3 regions of the Pseudidiomarina xizangensis genome follow, and region 1 is predicted to be linked to each of the others. Evidence: predicted binding sites of a transcription regulator. Region 1 holds the regulator's gene; each other region holds the start of a gene.
What was found. The regulator NrdR, encoded in region 1, represses ribonucleotide reductase genes. The targets are predictions, from matches to a motif close to AAACACNANATNTNGTGTTT.
Positions count from the first base shown of each region.

Region 2: the regulator NrdR is predicted to act here: its motif matches at 2,822-2,841, upstream of nrdG (anaerobic ribonucleoside-triphosphate reductase activating protein).
Region 3: the regulator NrdR is predicted to act here: its motif matches at 3,494-3,513, upstream of nrdA (class 1a ribonucleoside-diphosphate reductase subunit alpha).

Region 1 covers NZ_JBOBQA010000001.1:810,844-818,402, forward strand. Annotated here, with positions in the region: gene ACQ5ES_RS03940 (methyltransferase) at 1-243, shown strand, start outside; gene ACQ5ES_RS03945 (peptidylprolyl isomerase) at 293-889, shown strand; gene ACQ5ES_RS03950 (AmpG family muropeptide MFS transporter) at 901-2,259, shown strand; gene ACQ5ES_RS03955 (ketopantoate reductase family protein) at 2,249-3,145, shown strand; gene ribBA (bifunctional 3,4-dihydroxy-2-butanone-4-phosphate synthase/GTP cyclohydrolase II) at 3,120-4,244, opposite strand; gene ribD (bifunctional diaminohydroxyphosphoribosylaminopyrimidine deaminase/5-amino-6-(5-phosphoribosylamino)uracil reductase RibD) at 4,241-5,359, opposite strand; gene nrdR (transcriptional regulator NrdR) at 5,374-5,823, opposite strand; gene glyA (serine hydroxymethyltransferase) at 5,847-7,103, opposite strand; gene ettA (energy-dependent translational throttle protein EttA) at 7,228-7,559, shown strand, end outside.
Region 2 covers NZ_JBOBQA010000005.1:51,830-59,388, reverse strand. Annotated here, with positions in the region: gene ACQ5ES_RS10650 (ribonucleotide reductase subunit alpha) at 1-361, opposite strand, end outside; gene nrdD (anaerobic ribonucleoside-triphosphate reductase) at 470-2,296, opposite strand; gene nrdG (anaerobic ribonucleoside-triphosphate reductase activating protein) at 2,315-2,818, opposite strand; gene ACQ5ES_RS10635 (nitric-oxide reductase large subunit) at 3,052-5,322, shown strand; gene ACQ5ES_RS10630 (hypothetical protein) at 5,382-5,681, shown strand; gene ACQ5ES_RS10625 (thiopurine S-methyltransferase) at 5,678-6,415, opposite strand; gene fic (protein adenylyltransferase Fic) at 6,465-7,547, shown strand.
Region 3 covers NZ_JBOBQA010000001.1:405,074-412,632, reverse strand. Annotated here, with positions in the region: gene gyrA (DNA topoisomerase (ATP-hydrolyzing) subunit A) at 1-2,074, opposite strand, end outside; gene ubiG (bifunctional 2-polyprenyl-6-hydroxyphenol methylase/3-demethylubiquinol 3-O-methyltransferase UbiG) at 2,257-2,967, shown strand; gene ACQ5ES_RS01885 (hypothetical protein) at 3,001-3,198, shown strand; gene nrdA (class 1a ribonucleoside-diphosphate reductase subunit alpha) at 3,555-5,894, shown strand; gene nrdB (class Ia ribonucleoside-diphosphate reductase subunit beta) at 5,913-7,043, shown strand; gene yfaE (class I ribonucleotide reductase maintenance protein YfaE) at 7,049-7,312, shown strand; gene ACQ5ES_RS01865 (GrxA family glutaredoxin) at 7,416-7,559, shown strand, end outside.

The DNA.
Region 1 (7,559 bases):
CACGCAGCAGACTCCGCTGACTTAGTGTTATGCAACCCGCCATTTCATCAAGAACACACCATTACCGAGCATATCGCCCGGCAAATGTTCCACGATGCAAAACGGGTACTGCGTAAAGGCGGTGAAATGCGGGTGGTCGCCAACCGCCATCTACCGTATTATCACCCCTTGAAGCGCTTATTCAGTCGTGTCCATCAGGTCGCATGTAACGCTAAGTTCGTGGTATACAGCTGTCAGGCCTAGCCTCTGAAAACTCGCATAACTCATCATATATTTAACTGAAAGGTGAACTATGAAAAGCTTTGTCCGTCGTCTTTTTATCGGTTTTTTTATTACGCTTTCAACACTAAGCGTGAGCGCTCAAGAGATTCAACCTGATAATCCATTCCCACGGGTAAAGCTCGTCACCTCGCATGGTGAGATTGTGGTCGAGCTCAATCGCCATCGTGCGCCACTGACAGTTAAGAACTTTTTAAAATATGTAGATATAGGCAGCTATGACAACACCATTTTCCATCGAATTGTGCCCGGGTTTGTGGTTCAAGGAGGCGGTTACGACCAGCAGCTAGGCGCTAAAACTGTCGGAGCTAAAATTCCCAACGAATCTGGAAATGGTCTAAAAAACAAGTATGGCACCATCGCAATGGCGCGCGAAAACGATCCGCACACGGCGACACGGCAGTTCTTTTTCAATGTCAAAGACAACCCTTCACTTGATTCGATAGATGACTGGGGTTACGCAGTGTTTGGCGTCATTGCCAGCGGTTACGAGACACTCGATAAACTCGCCGAAGTTGAGTCGCTCCCCTACCATGCGGAAACTGGCTGGCGCGATTTCCCAGCCGAACCGCCGGTGTTGATCAGCGCTGAAGTTCTTCCGCAACCATAAGGCTCTTAGACATGCCCCAAACGGAATCGACACTACCTTGGTATAAAGACTTTCGTGTTTATCTAGAACCGCGGGTATGGGTTATCTTCCTGTTTGGTTTAATGAGCGGGTTCCCCTGGGTGCTGATTGGCTCCATGCTCTCAGCCTGGCTGCAAGAATCGGGTGTCTCGCGCAGCGATATCGGCCTGTTCGGTATGGTGTTTGTGGCGTACTCGGTGAATGCCTTGTGGTCACCTTTTGTTGATCGGGTCAAGCTGCCCTTACTTAACGGTTGGCTGGGACAACGCCGCAGTTGGTTAGCGTTTTGCTTGCTGGTGCTGATTGGTTCTACTTTAGCTTTGAGCAGTCTAAATCTGGCTGAACACGCGTTTTGGATCGCTGTTGGAGCCTTACTGATTGCGATTGCTTCAGCAACACAAGATATTGCCATCGATGCGTTTCGTATCGAAACCTTTGGTCAGCACGAAAGTAATCTGCAATCGGCGGGTGCCGCTATGGCCACCGCAGGTTGGTGGACTGGCTACAGTGGCTTGGGTGCCTTACCTTTCTTCTTGGTCGACGGTACCCAGTGGGACTGGCAAGCCGCGTACAAAGTCATGGCGGTGGTGCTGGCGGTGCAGCTGCTGGTGGTGCTGTGCGTTCGTGAATCAAAACGCTATCGCGCCGAAATAAAATCTTTCACACGTTGGCAAGACTGGTTCCGTACCACACTATATGACCCGGTGTCAGAGTTCTTCAACCGCGCCGGCTGGAAACTTGCGGTAGCAATATTGAGCTTCATTTTCTTGTTTAAGATTGGTGAAGCTTTTCTGGGTCGCATGAGTATCGTATTTTACAAAGAAGTCGGCTTTACCAATGACGACATTGCGATTTACTCGAAAATGGTCACCTGGTGGGTCACCATTGTCTTTGCCATCATCGGCAGTATGGTGAATGTTCGCCTCGGGACCATGCGCGGCTTGCTGATTGGTGGTATTGCCATGGCTGCAAGTAACCTGATGTTTGCCTGGATTGCCGTTGTCGGTCCTGACACTAATTTGTTACTTGCCGCAGTGATTATCGATGGTTTTACCGGTGCCTGGTCAACGGTCGCTTTTGTCGCATTTATCAGTTTGCTCTGCAATCGCGCCTTTACCGCAACTCAGTATGCACTGCTCGCTTCCTTGGGTAATTTAGGCCGAACATTGCTCTCTTCCTACAGCGGTTTTGTGGTGGATTGGCTGAATGGTGACTGGTCATTGTTTTTTATTCTCACCGCCGTCATGGTGACTCCAGGCCTGTTGCTCTTGATCCTTTTGCGCAAAGCGTTACATCGAATTCAGGCGCCGACTGCCGATGGCAGTACCGAGCAGGTGAGCCATGACAGATAAACGTCCGTGGTTGGTGATTGGGCAAGGTGCGATCGGCAGTTTGATGGCGGTCAAATTGGCCGCTATTGACGTGCCAGTGCAACTCAAACTGCGCTCTGAAAACGACGTCATTGACGACGAACAGCTGATCCGATTAGGTTCCCAAAGCCTCCGGCTGGCCACAGTGGATAAATTAACCACGCCAAGCTGGATTTTTGCCGCGGTCAAAGCTTACCAAGTCGCGCCTCTTATCCGAGAATTACGTACCTCAAAGGCTTACGAAGCGTCGACCTTAATCGTCAGTTACAACGGCATGTTACGCGATGAGACCACCCTGATGCGTGGTTCAGACCTGCATTGGGTCACCACCCACGGCGCTTATCGGGATGCCGATAAAATTGTTCACGCCGGACACGGGCAAAGCTGGTTAGGACCTCAGCAATCGGGCCAAAACGCGCCGCACGAGGTGATGGAGCAATTAGCACGAGCATTACCACCACTGACTTGGGAAGATGATATCGCACGGCGTCGCTGGCAAAAGCTCGCGGTAAATTGCTTAATTAACCCTTTCACTGTGTTACACAAATGCAGAAATGGAGAAATTTTGCAGCACGTTACGCCAGAACTATGGCGTCAGGTCGCATATGAAATACAAGTATTGGCGCAGTATCATGGTATCGAATTAGCTGTTGCCACTCTGCTGCAACAAGCTGAACACGTCGTACAAGCGACGGCCAACAATCGTTCGTCGATGCTGCAGGACTATTCACAGCGACGCCCTACCGAAATTGATTATTTGAATGGTTTTATCGCCTCCGCGAGTGCGGAGGCGGGACTCTCTGCTCCTGCCAATCAGCAACTTTGGCAGCAAGTAGCAGCACTTACTGGTGATCTGGGTCCTCGATAAAATCGATAACCTCTAAGCCAAAACCAGATAGCGCCGAATAGCGTTTCGGTGAGCTCATTAGATGCATTTGATGCACGCCGAGGTCGGCAAGAATCTGTGAGCCAATACCAACATTTCGAGAGGCATTCGATGCCGCCGCACTCGGTTTTTTCTCACCACGATCTTCGGCGGCAAAGCTTTTCACTTGCGCCAAAATGTCATCGGTCGTTTGTACGCGACCAATAACAACTAATACACCACCCTTCTCACCAATAAACTCCATAGCATGACCCAACGGCCAACTGCGCTGACTCGCGCGGTCGGTAGAAAACAGATCATGAAAAGTATCCTGCAAATGCACCCGAACGTTGACCGGTTGCTGTTCATTGATTTCGCCATTCACCAGCGCATAGTGAACTTGTTTATCGATGGTGTCTTGATAGGTGATCAAGTCAAAATCACCAAACCGCGTTGGCAAGCGACACTGTGCCTTGCGCTCCACGGTTTTCTCAGTGAGTGACCGGTATTCAATTAAATCCGCTATGGTACCGACTTTTAAATCATGTTCGGCCGCAAATTTTTCGAGATCTGGCCGACGGGCCATAGTGCCGTCTTCGTTTAACACTTCGACAATCACCGCAGCAGGTTCGAATCCGGCTAGCCGCGCCAAATCACAACCTGCTTCAGTGTGTCCGGCACGATTTAATACACCACCGGTTTTTGCCTTTAACGGAAAGATGTGACCCGGCATGACTAAATCGCTAGGCTTGGCATCGTCAGCGACTGCAGCTTGCACTGTACGAGCACGATCTGCGGCTGATATCCCCGTCGTCACCCCTTCAGCAGCTTCAATCGAGACGGTAAAGTTAGTCGCGTACGGCGCATTGTTTTGATTGACCATCAATGGCAAGCGCAGTTGCTCGCAACGTTCTTCCGTGAGCGTCAAGCAAATCAAGCCGCGGCCAAATCGTGCCATAAAATTGACTGCGGCAGGAGTAACGCATTCAGCGGCAATAATCAGATCACCTTCATTCTCCCGATCTTCATCATCCATCAGGATGACCATCTTACCTTGGCGAATGTCTTCAATAATTTCAGCTGCACTGTTTAGCGTCGTCACGATTGTACTTCTCCTCTGTCGGCACCACCGCAGGTATACCGCGGTCGTGCACAAATTTTTAAATCATCACCCAGTTGAGTGAAACTTTCATAACGCAATTCTGGTGCTTGCTCCAACTCCTGAAACTCGGGTAGCTGCAGCACTCCCCGGCTGGTATCACCGAGTAACTTTGGTGCTACATAAACAATCCACTCGTCGACCAGCTCGGCGGCGACCAACGCACCAGCAAGTTCAGCGCCACACTCGGTCCAAATATCGTTAATGTCGAGCTCTGCTAATTTACTGAACAAGGCGCGCAGCGGCAAACGCCCCCCGCTCGCTGGTAAAACTAGGGTGCTAACGTGTTCTGGCCAGTTGCTGTCGACAGTATCCTCGCCATCAATAACCCGCAGTACGGGGCTTGAAATAGCAAAAAAGTCATGTTCGGGAGGTAGTTGCTGTTGCCGATCGAGAACCACCCGCAACGGTTGTCGCTCCGCTTGCGGGTGCCGTGCCGTCATGCGTGCCTGGTCCATGATTACCGTACGTGCACTGGTAAGGATCGCTCCACACTGCGCTCGATAGGCATGCACATCACGGCGCGCTTCAGCTCCGGTGATCCATTGACTATGACCATTGGCAAGAGCGGTACGACCGTCGAGACTCATGGCCATTTTCAGACGTAACCAAGGCCGTTGTCGCTCCATACGCGAAATAAAACCACGATTAAGCTTACGCGCTGCTTGCTCCAGTACACCTACACTTACCTCAAGCCCTGCAGCACGTAATCGTGCGATACCCTCACCAGCAACCAATGGGTTAGGATCTTGCATCGCAATCACCACATGGCTGATGCCCGCCGCGATAAGAGCATCAGCACAAGGTGGAGTACGACCGTGGTGGCTACAAGGTTCGAGGGTTACATAAGCAATCGCCCCCTGCGCTAGCTTGCCGGCCTCACGCAAGGCGTAAACTTCAGCATGGGGTTCGCCCGTACGTTCGTGCCACCCTTGTCCGACGATTTTTTCGTCGCGAACAATGACACACCCCACAAGCGGATTAGGAGCTACCGAAAAGGCACCACGCTGGGCCAGTTCCAGAGCTTGTTGCATGTACTGCGCATCGAGCTGCCGCATGCCAAAGCCTCTGCTTAATCGTTTAAGCGAGCGATTTCTTCACCGAACTCGCGAATATCATCGAAGGCGCGATACACCGACGCAAAGCGAATATAGGCCACTTTGTCGATCGCTTTTAGATTTTCCATAACCAAGCCACCGATGACCTGGCTGGTAATTTCCCGCTCGCCAGTTGCACGTAACCCAGACTTCACGTTTTGAATCGCCTGCTCCATGGCCTCGAGGCTTACTGGACGTTTTTCAAGTGCGCGCAACAAACCATTACGTAACTTGTCTTCGTTAAACGGCTCGCGTGAGCCATCAGATTTAATCACGCGCGGCATGATCAGTTCTGCGGTTTCAAAAGTGGTGTAGCGCTCTTTACATTCACTACACTCGCGCCGGCGGCGCACGGATGCACCATCCGCCACCAGTCGTGAATCAATCACTTTAGTATCTTGGGTGCCGCAGAACGGACAATGCATAACTTTTCCTTTTTGCTTTGTACTTAGCCGTAAACCGGAAAACGTTTACACAACGCTTTTACCTGTTCGCGGACTTCAGCAATCTTATCTTCGTTGCTGATATCGTCTAACACATCACAGATCCAATGGCCTACCTGTTCAGCTTCGGCCTGTTTAAAGCCACGCCGGGTAATTGCCGGAGTACCTAAGCGCAAACCTGAGGTGACAAAAGGCGAACGCGGATCATTCGGTACCGAGTTCTTGTTCACCGTAATGAACGCATTACCTAGCGCCGCATCGGCATCTTTGCCGGTGATGTCTTTGTCAATCAGGTCCACCAGGAACAAATGGTTTTGGGTACCACCAGAAACAATTTTGTAGCCGCGCTGCTGCAATACTTTGACCATGGCGTTCGCGTTGGTCAGAACTTGCTGCTGATAGGCTTTGAACTCAGGTTCCATCGCTTCTTTAAAGGCCACAGCCTTAGCTGCAATCACGTGGCACAAAGGGCCACCCTGACTACCCGGGAATACGCCACTGTTAAGTTTCTTGTGCAACGTTTCATCGTCTTTGCCCGACAAAATTAAGCCACTCCGCGGACCCGCCAGGGTTTTGTGGGTGGTTGTGGTCACGACATCAGCATGTGGTATTGGATTAGGGTAGAGACCTGCCGCAACAAGACCTGCTACGTGGGCCATATCGACCAACAAGTAGGCACCAACTTCATCGGCGATTTCACGGAATTTTGACCAGTCAATAATGCCTGAATAGGCTGAGAAACCTGCCAGGATCATTTTCGGCTTGTGCTCATGAGCCAGCGCGCGAACTTCGGCATAATCAATTTCACCAGTGCTTTCATCTAAGCCATACTGAATCGCGTTGTAGAGTTTACCTGAGAAATTAACGCTAGACCCGTGGGTTAAATGACCACCATGGGCCAGACTCATGCCCAGTACCGTATCGCCGGCTTGCAGTAACGCCAAAAATACCGCCGAGTTGGCTTGTGAACCGGCATGTGGTTGTACGTTTGCATACTTAGCACCAAACAGTTGCTTGGCGCGTTCAATGGCTAAGTCTTCAACCATGTCGACATATTCACAACCGCCATAATAGCGTTTGTGCGGATAACCTTCCGCATACTTGTTAGTCAACTGTGAACCCTGTGCTTGCAGCACCCGTGGACTGGTATAGTTTTCTGAGGCAATTAGCTCAATATGTTCCTCTTGGCGCTTAACCTCGCCAGTCATTGCTTGCCAAAGATCAGCATCATAATCGGCAATGTTCATGTCATTTTTTAACATCGGGGCTCCTGACTTCAAACGGGACATCATTTGCGCCGTAGTTTACCAATATACTTGGGTTCACGCCAACTTAAGGGTTAAAATAGCAGCCTTATTCAAGTCGAACGAAGGAATTGTTGCTGCTATGGCACAGTATATCTACTCAATGTCGCGGGTGAGCAAAGTTGTCCCGCCGAAAAAGACCATTTTAAAAGACATTTCGTTGTCGTTTTTCCCGGGCGCTAAAATCGGCGTTCTAGGTCTAAACGGTGCGGGTAAATCCACTCTCTTACGCATTATGGCAGGCGTTGATAAAGAATTTGAAGGTGAAGCACGGCCATTGGCAGGTATCGACATCGGTTATTTGCCGCAAGAGCCTCAACTCGATGAATCCAAAACCGTTCGGGAAACAGTTGAAGAAGCCGTTGCCGAAGTTAAAAACGCTTTAACCGAGTTGGATGAGGTTTATGCTGCTTA
Region 2 (7,559 bases), on a different contig from region 1:
AGTCGGCAATGCTGCCGGCTTTTACTTTATTGACCATCAACGTTAACGGCTGATCAGCTTCGTCACTAGAGGGAGCTTGACCTGCTCGTCCCGACATACTGGCGATAAATGCGATATCCCAATCCACTCCGGTTTTTTCCGACTCAGCCAACAGGGTCGAAAAGTCGGCGACTTCTTGCGGTAATTTGTCGACACACAATACGGGGTCTAATGCTCCGCCTTGCTGCTCGGCAAACCGTGACGTTTGACTTGCGGTTGCGTCCTCGGGTAATTCTGCTTTTGCCAATACAAACAGTAACCGTTGCGGCTCTTCTTGCTGTTGTGCCGCTTGAATAAGATCGGAATAACTTTCAATAACCATAGCGTCAATCTCGTTGGGTTTATTCAACCTAAGATGATAACGCGTTTGGTCAGTATTACCCATACAACAAAAAAGGGAGCTGAGCTCCCTCTTTTGGAGTAGTTTTGCTTAACTGGCCTGACGCCATGCGCGCTGCGCTGACGCTTCAACATGCTCAGACTCAGCACGTTCATAATAACGGCGATTGTGCTCTTGTTGACGGCCTGAACTAAAGGCTGAAACACGCTTCAGGTAACCAATAACTCGAGTGCCGTAATCAATATCTGCGGAGCCACAATGAGAACAAGCGCTTAGCGTGCGTTTATCGATATGTTCGCAGGCATTGCAAATAGTTATTTTGACGTTGATACAAAAATAGTTACAACCTGTCTGCGCGGCAGTATTGAGCAATGCCAAATAACCCGACTTGTTCAGCTTTTCATCGAGGTTTAAATGCAAGGCCGAACCGCCATCAAGGTATTGAATTAACTCATCGCCATGCAACACGAACTTATCTAATGCATTCGATTGTTGGTCTTCGACCACATAGAAGTACGAGTTATAGCAATCACGAGGTACAAAGTAGCCGTCTGCTCTGTCCCACTTGGCATTTTTTACCCCGAGATTTTCCGCCGGTACAAACTCAGTATTGAACATATAGCCGTATTCAGCTTTTGCTGCCTTGTTGGCATCATAAATCACTTTCAGGCGGTCACGCACAAAAGCAATGTACTCAGGATTGTTACTCGCTTCGATGCCTTGTGATTCCGCCGCTTCAACCATGCCATTGATACCGATGGTCAAGAATTGTTTATCCAACGAGATAAATCCGGCGTCATATACAGTCAATAGGCCTGCCGCTTTGTACTCTTCCATCAATCGCCGATAGGCGACCTGGTATTGCTGGATTTTTTCAATTTCTGTGGCGAGATCACGGCCATCTTGCACCAAGCGATTCATGTTGATGGTAATGACATTGATTGAGCCCGTAGCGACGCCACCAGCACCTAAGGTATAGGAAAAGGTATTGTCGCTAATTTCGCTACGTAGTCGACAACATGAAGCTAACGAGTCGGCATTGTCTGACAAGTAGACAAAAAATGAGTTGCCATCGGCAAGTTCACCGGCCATGGATTCTGCAAAGTTCTGGTCTTTACACTTACCGTCTTCGGTCAGCATTGCCACAGTGACGACTGGGAACGTGAGAATCGTTTTTTTACGTTCGTCATTGAACCACTGCATGAAGAAATCTTGCAAACCACTGACAGATTCCCATTCAGGTTTGCTGAAATCAGGGAAAACAAACTCACCAAACATGCTATCAAAGTAAAATTTATCGTAGACCGAGATGTTCCAGAACACACTCTGGTAACCACGGGCAGCAGCCGGTTGATTCAGCGCATACACGACGTGTTGCAAATGGTTTTGAATTTGATGGCGATGGGTATTTAGATAATCATCGCCGTAGTCTTTCCGCGCAAAGTAGTCGAAGTAGGTTAAAAACTCTACGGTCGCAACGGCCCCTGCAAACTGCGAGCTGACGGCAAAAACAAAGTTCACGAAACAGCCACAGAAACTTTCAAGATGTTTAGGCGCTTGTGATTCACCGCCGAGCTTAGTCAATCCATCACGTAAAAATGGATACATGGTTACCGAGACACAGTAAGGCTTTAAGCTGGTTTCATCGTGCACATAGATTTCATGATCTTCTATTTGCCGAACATACTCTTGGGCCAGTTGATCGCCAAATAAATCGGCAATTTTGCTACTCACTTGCTTGCGATTCACTTGCACAAAGAAGTCTTTCATTAACTCAGCTTCTAAGGTTGCAATGTTCTTCTGCGTAACATTGGCGTTGGCATCCATTTTCGAGCCATCCGCAGCATTTTGTGCTTGCAGATACTCCTGGATGAAGTTCATTTTGTGGTCAATTTGTTCAGGTTGTAAGCGCAGCATTGTTGTTGTCCTTCTGTTTTAGTTCACTAATTCACATTCAAGAAAGTCGGGGCAGAACAAAGCATTCAGAACTTTCCCGGTGCGCAGGTCGTAAAACCGCTGATTTGTGGTAGCGCTGGTTAAGCCGCCACGTTCTGCCCGCCATGGGCCAGTTTTTAGATAAGTAAGACGACGCTGAATAAGCGCAGGCACTGTTTCTAGTCCGGTATAGAGGCAGGTATTTAGGTCTCGCCTCGTTGCCACATCTAATAATTCGATTAAGCTGTCTTGATGCCATTCACCACCTAAAAACAACACTGCGGTGATAAGTCCAGCGTAGCGATCAAGCTCGTCAGTAAAGTTTTTCACGGTTAACAATTCACCGCGATTAGCGGGCCAGCTATCAACACTATGGCAGCCCTTACAACCAACGGTACAACCGGTGATGGTGTAAGCCAGCGCGACCTCGCCGGGAACTTCCTGAAATACAATATCTTTTGCACTGAATCGCATCACATCGCCTATATGGTGTTTGGTTCTCATAAAAAACACTAGATGTTGTGTTTTAGCCTAGAGCAAGGAGCTAGGTTTGCGTTGATCTGGATCAACAAAATAGCGCGCTAGGTATATTTAACCCAAAAGGGCGATTTTACTGTCTTAAGCGCTAGGTAATTTACACCCAAACATCATAATAAATTATTAAAAAACAATAGGTTAAAAGTTGGCAAGCTAATTGCAACACAGCCGATGAAGACTCAATAACAAATAGGTGATGTATGGCTGGTTACAAAAAACTATGGTGGACGCTGATTGCGGTTCTTGCCATTACGTTTGGTATTTTGGGGTACTTCGGCAACGAGGTATATCGTGAGGCTCCGCCCATTCCTGCGAAATTCGTTTCAGTAGACGGAGAGACGCTGATGACGGAGGAATCTATTCTTGATGGACAAACTGCCTGGCAATCTGTGGGCGGCATGCAGCTCGGATCGATTTGGGGTCATGGTGCTTATCAAGCACCTGATTGGACCGCAGACTGGCTGCACCGTGAGCTCGTCGCCTGGCTAAACATTGCAGCAGCTGAAGTCTTCGCCGCAGAATATGAAGATTTAACTCCTGCACAGCAAAATCAATTGCAATTCGAGCTCAAGCAAGCGTATCGCACCAATACCTACAATGCGGTGACTGATCAGGTCGTGGTAGATGCCCGTCGCGTCCGGGCCATTGCGCAAACAGCCGATTATTATGTGCGGCTATTTAGTGACGATGCCGAGCTGCAGAGCACGCGCGAAAGCTACGCGATGAAAGAAAACACCCTGCCAAAACTTGAACGTCGCGAACGGATGGCGGAGTTTTTCTTCTGGACCGCGTGGGCAGCAGCAACAGAGCGACCAGACGCAGACATCACCTATACCAATAACTGGCCTCATGAGCCATTGATCGACAATACTCCTAGCCCGGAAAACATCATCTGGTCAATTGTCAGTGTTATTTTGCTCATCGCCGGTGTTGGCTTTTTAATTTGGGCTTGGGCTTTTTTGCGCCAGCACGACGAGGAGCGAGTAGAAGTTCCCAAACAGGATCCAATTAGCTTGGTAAAATTAACGCCTTCACAAAAAGCGTTAGGCAAATACCTGTTTATTGTGGTTGCTCTCTTTACCTTTCAGGTGTTACTTGGCGGTATTACCGCTCACTACACTGTAGAAGGTCAAGAGTTCTACGGCATAGAGATCTCACAGTGGTTCCCTTATAGCTTGGTTCGCACCTGGCATATACAAGCAGCGTTATTCTGGATAGCAACGGGCTTCTTAGCGGCAGGGTTATTTTTGGCCCCCATCATCAATGGTGGAAAAGACCCTAAGTATCAGAAGCTTGGTGTCGACATCTTATTCTGGGCGCTGGTTGTCGTGGTCGCTGGTACCTTTATCGGCAGCTTCCTCGCTATCGCGCAAATCATGCCTGCACATCTAAGCTTCTGGCTGGGCCATCAAGGCTATGAATACGTCGATCTTGGCCGTTTTTGGCAGATCGGTAAATTCATTGGCATCGTGTTCTGGCTGGTCCTTATGATGCGCGGAGTCATTGGTGCTTTCAAACAGAAAGGCGATAAGAATTTGCTTGCACTGTTTACTGCTTCAGTGGTTGCCATTGGTTTGTTTTACGGTGCTGGTTTCTTCTACGGCGAGCGTACCCACATCTCAATCATGGAGTACTGGCGCTGGTGGATTGTCCACTTGTGGGTTGAAGGCTTCTTTGAGGTATTTGCCACCGCAGCCCTGGCGTTTATTTTCCATAGCATGGGCTTAGTCTCGCGGCGCATGGCTACGGTTGCGGCGCTCGCTTCAGCATCACTCTTTATGCTCGGTGGTGTGCCAGGCACCTTCCACCACTTGTACTTCTCAGGCACCACCACGCCAGTTATGGCCGTAGGTGCGACCTTTAGTGCATTGGAAGTGGTTCCGCTTATCGTACTGGGCTATGAAGCTTGGGAAAACTGGAGCCTTCAGAGAAAAGCCGTATGGATGCAACGCATCAAGTGGCCGCTCATGTGTTTTGTCGCTGTAGCGTTCTGGAACATGCTCGGTGCCGGCGTACTTGGATTTATGATCAACCCACCTATCTCGCTGTACTACGTGCAAGGTCTAAACACCACGCCTACTCACGCACACGCAGCATTGTTCGGGGTTTATGGTTTCCTGGCACTGGGTTTTGTACTGCTCATCTTGCGCTACATTCGCCCGCATCTGGCGTTCAACGACAAACTGATGACCACCGCATTCTGGTGGATGAACATCGGTCTTGGCTTAATGCTATTCACCAGCTTGTTGCCGATTGGTTTCATTCAATTCTACGCAGCAGCTTCAGAAGGTCTTTGGTATGCCCGCAGCGAAGCCTTCATGCAACAACCGTTGCTCGAAGGTTTACGTTGGGTTCGTACCGTCGGTGATGTCATCTTTATTATCGGCGCGCTTGCTATTAGCTGGCAGGTCGTTTCTGGCCTGTGGGGTAAACAAGGACAAACCGCGGGGATTACCGCAGAGCAAAACTAAGGTTTCTCGTTTAGGAGGTGCATCTTCCCCAGGTGCCCTCCTTTTTTGTGGAGGTGAGCATGTCAGAAGTAACTACCGTTCAACGCAAGCCCAACACTATAGTCGCCATGCAGCAGTTGCTGGATACCATCCGTAGCAACATCCCCTTTGGTCTTAAAGAGGCCGACATGTGTCAGGGCATCTGCCGTGGCTGCTCCAAAAAAATGATGGAAATGCTCGACACTGAAGTCAGCCAATGGCAAGTCGACCTCGATAACGAAACCGCAGCTCCAACCCTTTCCGATTTAGCCTTTCTGGAAAAGCTCGCGCGCCGCACTCTCAAAGTTTTAAAACGCAACGACCTGATTACAGATGATTAATCATAGAGGAGGTAGGCTTGCTCCGTAACCGGGTTGTCAGCTGGCACTTCATTATTTACCATGCCCGGTATCCGCGCCAAAGGTTTGATCCTGAAACGGCTTTCAAAGCCAGCAACTACCTCATCTTCAGAGATCGAAAAAGGCGGCCCCTGGCGAAACCCCTGCGGGTACTCCACTGTTATCAGCAGCCCTCTACTGCCCCGCGGCAGCTTGTGTTTTAGTAACTCCACATAATCCTGTCGTAAACTCTCAGGCAATGCCACAAGCGCAGCCCGATCGTACCAACCGTCGACATCAGCAAGATCTTCAACAGCGAGGTCGAATACATCGCCCACCCAAATCAGCAGCTCATCTATAGCGTACTCTTTAAACTTGCCGCGCTGCTGAACCACTGGCTTCAGCTGGTTCTCCTGGAAGAAAGCCTGCACAGCAAGCTCGCTCAGCTCAATACCAAAAACTTTGTAGCCCTGATCGAGCAACCAGAGCATATCTCTCGACTTGCCGCATAAGGGTACTAAAACGCGTCCGTTAGGTAATGCTTTGGGAAAGTAAGCAGTTAACAAATCATGAAAAGCGTCGCGATGAAAACCAATCTGCTGGTTCTGCCAACGTTGATGCCAAAATGCGTGGTCCATAAAAAAACCTCCGTAACTAGGTACGACTGCAGCACCCATCATGTCGATAAAATACGAAATAATCGACAATAAAACTTGTCGTGTCGATGGAATCGACATACACTACAACTAATATCACAATTTGTCGAAATTTTGGGAGTATTTATACATGACGTGGCAAGCTGACCAACCCTATAACAATTTGCCTGCGTTACCACCAAAATTGGAGCTCATCGAAACGCACGATGTATTGAAAGCGTGCATCTCCGCTCGCGCTGCGCTTGCCGAATTGAAACAAGCTGGAGCGCTACTCCCTAATCAAAGCATGCTCATCAATTTGCTTCCTCTTCTCGAAGCAAAAGACAGTTCAAAAATTGAAAATATTGTCACCACTACGGATCAGCTATTTCGATATGCACAACAAGACAGTGGCGCTGATCAAGCAACCAAAGAAGCACTCCGTTATCGAACGGCGCTCTATCAAGGTTTCATGCAGCTAGAGAGCAAACCTCTATGTACGACAACCGCCATTGAAGTGTGTAGTACATTGAAGAATACTGCGATGGAATTACGGAAGCTACCTGGCACCATTATTGGTAATCAAACAACGAATGAGGTGATTTATACACCACCGGTAGGCGAACAGGCTATTCGCGATTTACTCAGTAACTGGGAACAGTTTCTACATGATAACGATACTATCGATCCGCTGATAAAAATGGCGGTGAGCCACTACCAGTTTGAAGCAATTCATCCCTTCTATGATGGTAATGGACGTACTGGCAGAATCCTAAATGTCCTCTATTTGATTGAGCAAAAGCTTTTAACACTGCCGATATTGTACCTTAGCCGTTACATTGTGGCGCACAAGCAAGATTACTACCGATTACTGAACCAAGTGACTCAGAAGCAAAACTGGGAAGACTGGCTGGTATTCATGTTGCGCGGTGTTGAGCAAACGTCGCTATGGACTTGTGAGAAGATCGCCGCTGTTCGATCGTTAATGGAGCAGACTGCTAACACTATTCGCGAACAATTACCGAAAATATACAGTTATGAGCTTGTCCAAATCGTTTTTGAGCAACCGTACTGTCGAATTAGTAACCTGGTTGAACGCGATATTGCCAAGCGTCAAACCGCTTCTGTTTACCTTAAACAGCTCGTTGAAATTGGCATATTAGAAGAAGTAACTTCAGGCAAGGAAAAGCTATTTGTAAATCCTCGCCTGATGAGACTCATGACATCAGCTTAAACGATTTACCAC
Region 3 (7,559 bases), 410 kb from region 1:
CATCGCCGGCCGAGGTCATATCAACCCCGATGAGTTCATCGCCTTCATTCAAGTTAAGTGCAATGATGCCGCCATTACGTGGACGTGAATAATCCATCATTGGGGTTTTCTTCACGGTACCGTTTCTGGTCGCCATTAAGATAAACTTATCTTCAGGATAATCACGGGTTGGCAAAATTGCGGTAATTCGCTCATCGGCCTCGAGTGGTAACAAGTTGACTATAGGTCGTCCGCGCGAGGCACGGCTTGCCAACGGCAACTGGTAGACTTTCATCCAGTAAATTCGACCACGGGTAGAGAAGCACAGGATAGTATCGTGGGTATTGGCCACCCATAACCGTTCGATGAAATCTTCATCCTTCATCTTGGTCGCCGCTTTACCCTTACCGCCACGCCGTTGTGCTTCGTACTCAGTCAATGGCTGGTACTTCACATAACCATGGTGCGACAGCGTAACCACCACGTCTTCTTCGTTAATCAAGTCTTCCATGGAGATGTCGTGAGCCGCAGCCGTAATCTCTGTGCGACGAGCATCGCCATATTCCGCTTTAATTTTTTCCAGCTCTTCGCGAATGACTTCCATCAGGCGCTCTGAGTTGTTCAAAATAAGCAACAGCTCTTCAATTTGGCCGAGCAAATTCTTATATTCTTCAAGAATTTTTTCATGCTCAAGACCGGTCAGCTTGTGCAAGCGCAAATCAAGAATTGCTTGGGCTTGCTCTTCGGTCAGGTGGTATTCATCGTCACGAATACCATATTCTGGAGCTAAATGGTCAGGTCGAGCAGCATCAACACCGGCGCGCTCAAGCATGTTGGCAACATCGCCTAAAATCCAGGCACGACTGACTAAGCCAGCTTTGGCTTCGGCAGCTGTTTGCGAGTGACGAATCAGCTCGATAACGTCGTCGATGTTGGCTAATGCAATGGCAAGACCTTCAAGGATGTGGGCGCGCTCACGCGCTTTACGTAACTCATAAACCGAGCGGCGGGTGACCACTTCGCGACGATGCAAAACAAAGCAATCGATCATGTCACGTAGGTTGAACAGGCGCGGCTGATTTTTATCCAGCGCAACCATGTTAATACCGAACACGACTTGCATTTGCGTGTTCGCATACAAGTGATTCAGTACCACTTCACCAACTTCACCACGTTTCAGTTCAATAACAATACGCATACCGTCTTTATCGGATTCATCGCGTAAACCGCTGATGCCTTCGAGACGTTTTTCTTTGACTAACTCAGCGATTTTTTCAATAAGTTTCGCTTTGTTAACCTGATAAGGAATTTCGTTAACGATAATGGCTTCACGGCCATTTGAATCGGTTTCGAACTCTGCTTTCGCCCGCAGATGGATACGGCCTCGGCCGGTACGATAGGCCTCGACGATACCTGCACGGCCAGAAATTGAAGCAGCGGTTGGGAAGTCAGGACCGGGGATGAACTCCATGAGTTCATCCGTCGTGATATCAGGCCGGTCAATCATGGCTAAACAGCCATCAATAACCTCACCCAAATTATGTGGCGGTATATTCGTCGCCATGCCCACGGCAATACCCGAGGAACCGTTCACCAAAAGGTTAGGAACGCGGGTGGGTAGTACATCAGGAATTTGTTCAGTGCCGTCGTAGTTAGGCACAAAGTCGACAGTTTCTTTGTCTAGGTCGGAGAGCAATTCGCTGGCGATTTTGGCCATGCGAATTTCGGTATAACGCATGGCGGCAGCGGAGTCACCGTCGACCGAACCAAAGTTACCCTGACCATCAACCAACATGTAACGTAATGAAAACGGTTGCGCCATACGAACAATAGTGTCGTAGACCGCGCTATCACCATGTGGGTGATATTTACCAATGACATCACCGACGATACGGGCTGACTTTTTATACGGTTTATTGAAATCGTTGCGCAATTCGTTCATCGCGAATAACACCCGACGATGAACCGGTTTTAACCCATCACGCACATCTGGTAGTGCGCGGCCAACAATGACGCTCATTGCATAGTCGAGATACGAACTTTTCAGTTCATCTTCGATATTGACCGGAACGACTTCTCTGGCGAGATCACTCATAGTTATATCCCTAAACGCTCAATCTTTCTTATAATTGTCTTAGTAGCAGCATTGTACCCTTAGCGCTGCCCTCTCGCATCCTTTTTCCGACGCTTTTTAGCCGTCGTGTGCTTTACCTCGACTTTTTTTAATTCGAGAGCTCCAGTACACTGTACCGAGTTTTTCAACTAAGCAGAAGTACTATGCAGCAATCAACTAATGTCGACCCGAAAGAAATCGAAAAATTTGGTGCCCTGGCCTCACGATGGTGGGATCCCGAAGGCGAATTTAAACCGCTTCACCAAATCAATCCACTTCGTGTCGAGTTTATTCAACGCCAGTGCGGCGGTGTGTTTGGTAAGCAGGTTCTCGACATCGGTTGCGGTGGTGGCTTGGTCACCGAAGCACTGGCTCGCGAAGGTGCTAAAGTTACCGGTATTGATCTGGCAGAGCAGTCGCTGCAAGTGGCGCGATTGCATGCTTTACAAAGTCAACTCAACGTTGATTACCAGTGTATCGCGGCGGAGGACTTCGCCACACAGCACGCCGGTGAATTTGACCTGGTAACTTGCCTTGAAATGTTAGAGCACGTGCCTGACCCGGCAAGTATCGTTGAAGCAGCCGCTAAGCTAGTTAAACCCGGTGGCACCCTAGTCTTCTCAACCCTCAATCGCAATTTGAAATCCTGGTTGCTAGGCATTGTCGCGGCGGAATATATCCTGCGCTGGGTGCCGAAGGGTACCCATGAACACGGCAAATTCATTCAGCCAGCGGAGTTACTACGGGTGACCGATGCGGTGGGCGCGAAAGCGCAAGCCATAACTGGGATCCATTACCTACCGTGGCGTGGCTTTTACCTCGACGACAGTAACGTTGATGTCAACTATATCGTTGCCTTAACGAAAGATGCTTGAGTTTTCCGATGCGCAAAGTGAAAGCAGTTCTTTTTGATTTGGATGGCACCTTACTCGATACCTAGTGCGTCGGCCCCGGTCAAAATGGCAGCCCGTGCCGCTGGAATGCGAACCGTACTGGCTCGCTATGGTTACATCGGCGCTGAAGAACAGCCAGAAAACTGGGCTGCCGACTACGAAATCCAGCAACCTTTACAATTACTCCAACACCTCCGCGATTACCACATCTAGTGTTAAGCTAGAATTTGACCGCTAGATGTTGTGCAAGCCTTTAAAATTAAGGCTTAGAGTTTTGTTCTATTAGCAAAGCGTTTGAAAGAGCAAAAAGTTATTTAAAAATAATTATTTTGTCTTGCATTTGCTAAACCTTTAGAACGGCAAGACTTTTAGCGAGCACCCTAATAGATGACGCAAATCTGCTTTGGAATTTAAACGCAAACGCGCTTGATCCCATTGCGATAAGTGCTAGCATACGATTATCAAACCAACCCAAGATATTGTGTAAATTTCACACAGAATGCCTATTCAACACTATATCTAGTGGTTCATAACTAAAAACATAACGATAAAATTGGTGGGTGCGCCGCATGAATCAAAAGCTTTTTGTTACCAAGCGTAGTGGTGAACGGGAACCGCTAGACCTAGATAAAATCCATCGCGTTATTAGCTGGGCTGCTGAAGGCCTCGATAACGTTTCGGTTTCTGAAGTCGAAATCAAATCGCGTATTCAATTTTACGATGGCATTAAGACCGAAGATATTCACGAAACCATCATTAAAGCGGCTGCCGATTTAATCTCTGAAGACGCACCAGATTACCAGTATTTAGCCGCGCGCCTCGCCATCTTCCACTTACGCAAACTTGCTTATGGCCAGTTCGAGCCACCGCATCTGTACGACCAGGTCACCTCCATGGTCAACAACGGTCGTTATGATGAGCATTTGCTTAACGATTACAGTAAAGAAGAGTTTGAGCAGATGAATGCCTTCATGGATCACTCACGTGATCTCAACTTCTCTTACGCTGCGGTAAAACAGCTGGAAGGCAAGTATCTGGTACAGAACCGCGTGACGGGCGAGATCTACGAAAGCGCGCAATTTTTGTATGTACTCGTGGCAGCCTGTTTATTTGCTGACTATCCAAAGGATACACGGCTGGATTACGTGAAGCGCTTCTATGATGCGACCTCACTGTTCAAGATTTCATTACCGACCCCCATCATGTCGGGCGTTCGTACCCCGACCCGTCAGTTTAGTTCCTGTGTTCTGATTGAAGCTGGCGATAGCCTCGATTCAATCAATGCCACCGCCAGCGCAATTGTGAAATATGTCTCCCAACGTGCCGGGATTGGCATTAACGCTGGACGTATTCGTGCATTGGGCAGCCCTATCCGCGGTGGTGAGGCTTTCCATACTGGGTGTATCCCGTTTTACAAGTACTTTCAGACCGCAGTCAAAAGCTGTTCACAAGGCGGCGTGCGCGGTGGTGCAGCCACCTTGTTTTATCCACTATGGCACCTTGAAGTGGAAAGTTTGCTGGTCTTGAAAAACAACCGCGGGGTTGAAGAGAACCGTGTCCGTCACCTCGATTACGGCGTACAGTTCAACCGCTTAATGTACTCACGTTTGGTAAAAGATGATTACATTACGTTATTCAGCCCTTCTGATACACCGGGTTTGTACGATGCCTTCTTTGCTGACCAAGCTGAATTCGAGCGCTTGTATGTGCAATACGAAAATGACGAATCGATTCGTAAAAAGCGCATTAAAGCTCTGGAGTTGTTCGGTTTGTTTATGCAAGAACGCGCCAGTACCGGTCGTATTTATCTGCAGAACGTTGATCACTGCAATACGCACAGTCCATTCGACCCAAAACTGGCTCCTATTCGGCAAAGTAACCTGTGCTTAGAAATCGCACTACCAACCAAACCACTAGCTCACGTTAACGACGAAGAAGGTGAAATCGCCCTTTGTACACTGTCAGCGTTTAACCTTGGGGCAATTAACACACTTGATGATCTTGAGGAGATGGCCGACTTAGCAGTGCGCGCCCTCGACAACCTGCTGAGCTATCAGGAATATCCAGTTCCAGCCGCGCGTAATGCCACTATGGGCCGCCGTACTTTGGGAATTGGCGTCATCAACTTTGCCTACTACCTGGCGAAAAACGGCGTTCGTTACTCCGATGGTTCTGCCAACGGACTGGTTCATCGCACCTTTGAAGCTATTCAGTACTATCTGATGAAAGCTTCCGTAAACTTAGCCAGAGAGCGCGGCGCTTGTCCGAAATTTAACGAGACCACTTACTCGCAAGGCATCATGCCTATTGATACCTACAAAAAAGACTTGGATGCGGTCTGTACCGAAGCCTTGCAACTTGACTGGGATCAATTGCGCGCAGAGGTGAAAAAGTACGGTATGCGTAACTCTACCCTGTCCGCTTTAATGCCTTCTGAAACCTCATCGCAGATCTCTAATGCGACCAACGGTATTGAACCACCACGCGGCCATATCAGTATAAAAGCCTCAAAGGATGGTGTTACTAAACAAGTGGTTCCGGATTATGAAAATCTGAAAGACGCTTACGAGCTGCTGTGGACGATTCCGAATAACAAAGGTTATCTGGAGCTAGTCGGCATCATGCAGAAATTCGTCGACCAAACGATTTCTGCGAACACCAATTATGATCCAAGTAAATTTGAAAGCGGCAAGGTTTCTATGAAGCAGCTGCTCCAAGACTTACTTTATGCTTATAAGCTCGGCGTGAAAACCTTGTATTACCACAATACGCGTGACGGTGCCTCAGACAACCAGGTAGACTTACGCGACAAGATTGACGCCAAACAACGCGAACAAGAGAACCAGCAAGCAACGGTAGACGTCACTGAAGAAGATGACGATTGTGCCGGCGGTGCGTGTAAAATCTAATAACAAGGCGCTAATTTAATGAGTTATTCAACGTTCAATAAGAACCAAATTAATCCGTTGCAGGAACCGATGTTCTTCGGAAATTCGGTTAACGTAGCGCGTTATGATCAGCAAAAACATAGTATTTTTGAAAAACTTATAGAAAAACAAATTAGCTTTTTCTGGCGTCCGGAAGAAATTGATGTCAGTCGTGATCGAGTTGACTTCCAAAACTTAAGTGAAAGCGAAAAGCATATTTTTATTTCGAACCTGAAATACCAAACCTTGCTTGACTCGGTGCAGGGGCGCAGTCCGAACATCGCCCTATTGCCGATCGTTTCCATTCCAGAGCTGGAAACCTGGATTGAAACATGGTCATTCTTTGAGACCATTCACTCGCGCTCTTATACGCACATTTTGCGTAACTTATTTACCGATCCGAGCCAAGTTTTCGAAGATATCGTCATCAACGACGAAATCCAGAAACGTGCGATTGATATCTCGAAATACTATGACGACCTCATCTTTTATACTCAGTTATGGCAGACCCATGGCGAAGGTGATATCGAAGTGGACGGTGAAGTTCACCAGGTCACCATGCGCGAACTAAAAAAGAAATTATTCCTCTGTATTAATTCAGTCAACGCACTTGAAGCCATTCGATTTTATGTAAGCTTTGCCTGCACCTTCGCGTTCGCTGAACGTGATTTGATGGAAGGTAACTCGAAGATCATTCGTTTGATCGCTCGTGATGAGAACCTACATTTAGTCTCAACTCAGAACATCTTAAACCTTTGGCAATATGGTCAAGACGACCCAGAGATGAAAGAAATCGCCGAAGAATTGCGTGATGAAGCGCTCGCGATATTTATGAAGGCCGTTGAGCAAGAAAAAGAGTGGGCACACTACCTGTTCCGTCACGGTTCAATGATTGGCCTTAATGAAGAGATCCTTTGCCAATACGTTGAATACATCGCCAACATGCGAATGGAAGCTATAGGTTTTGATGCGCCGTTCAACCAACGCAATAACCCATTGCCATGGATGAATAAATATTTGGTGTCGGATAACGTACAGGTTGCACCACAAGAAGCGGAAATCTCTTCTTACCTGGTCGGCCAAATCGATAGCTCAGTGAGCGCATCCGATTTAGGGGACTTTGAGCTGTAATTGCCATGAGCACCACCTTCAAAGTACGCGTCAACGGTCAGCATGAGCTGACCGTTGATCCATCCAAGGGCTCTTCTTTGCTCGAAGCGATGGAAGCAGCTGGCATCGAAACACGCTACCACTGCCGTGACGGTTTCTGCGGCGCCTGTCGCACACAGGTCACCAGCGGCACCATTGCCTACATTAATGAACCCCTCGCTATTGTCCGTCCGGGTGACTGTCTGGCTTGCTGCTGTGTACCCACTTCCGATTTAGAAATAGACCACTAATCGATTAAAGCGATCCCCTCAATAGACCGAGACCATTGGCGATCACCGCCGATTTCAGGCAGAATAAGCACCGTTAAGTAGTTTAAAAATTGTGGGAGTAACTATGTTTACAGTAATTTTTGGCCGTCCTGGCTGTCCTTTTTGCGTTCGTGCAAAACAAATCGCTGAAAAGCTTGTTGAAGATCGTGACGATTTTGAATTTCGTTACATCGACATGCACGAAGAAGACATCAGCAAAGCTGACCTG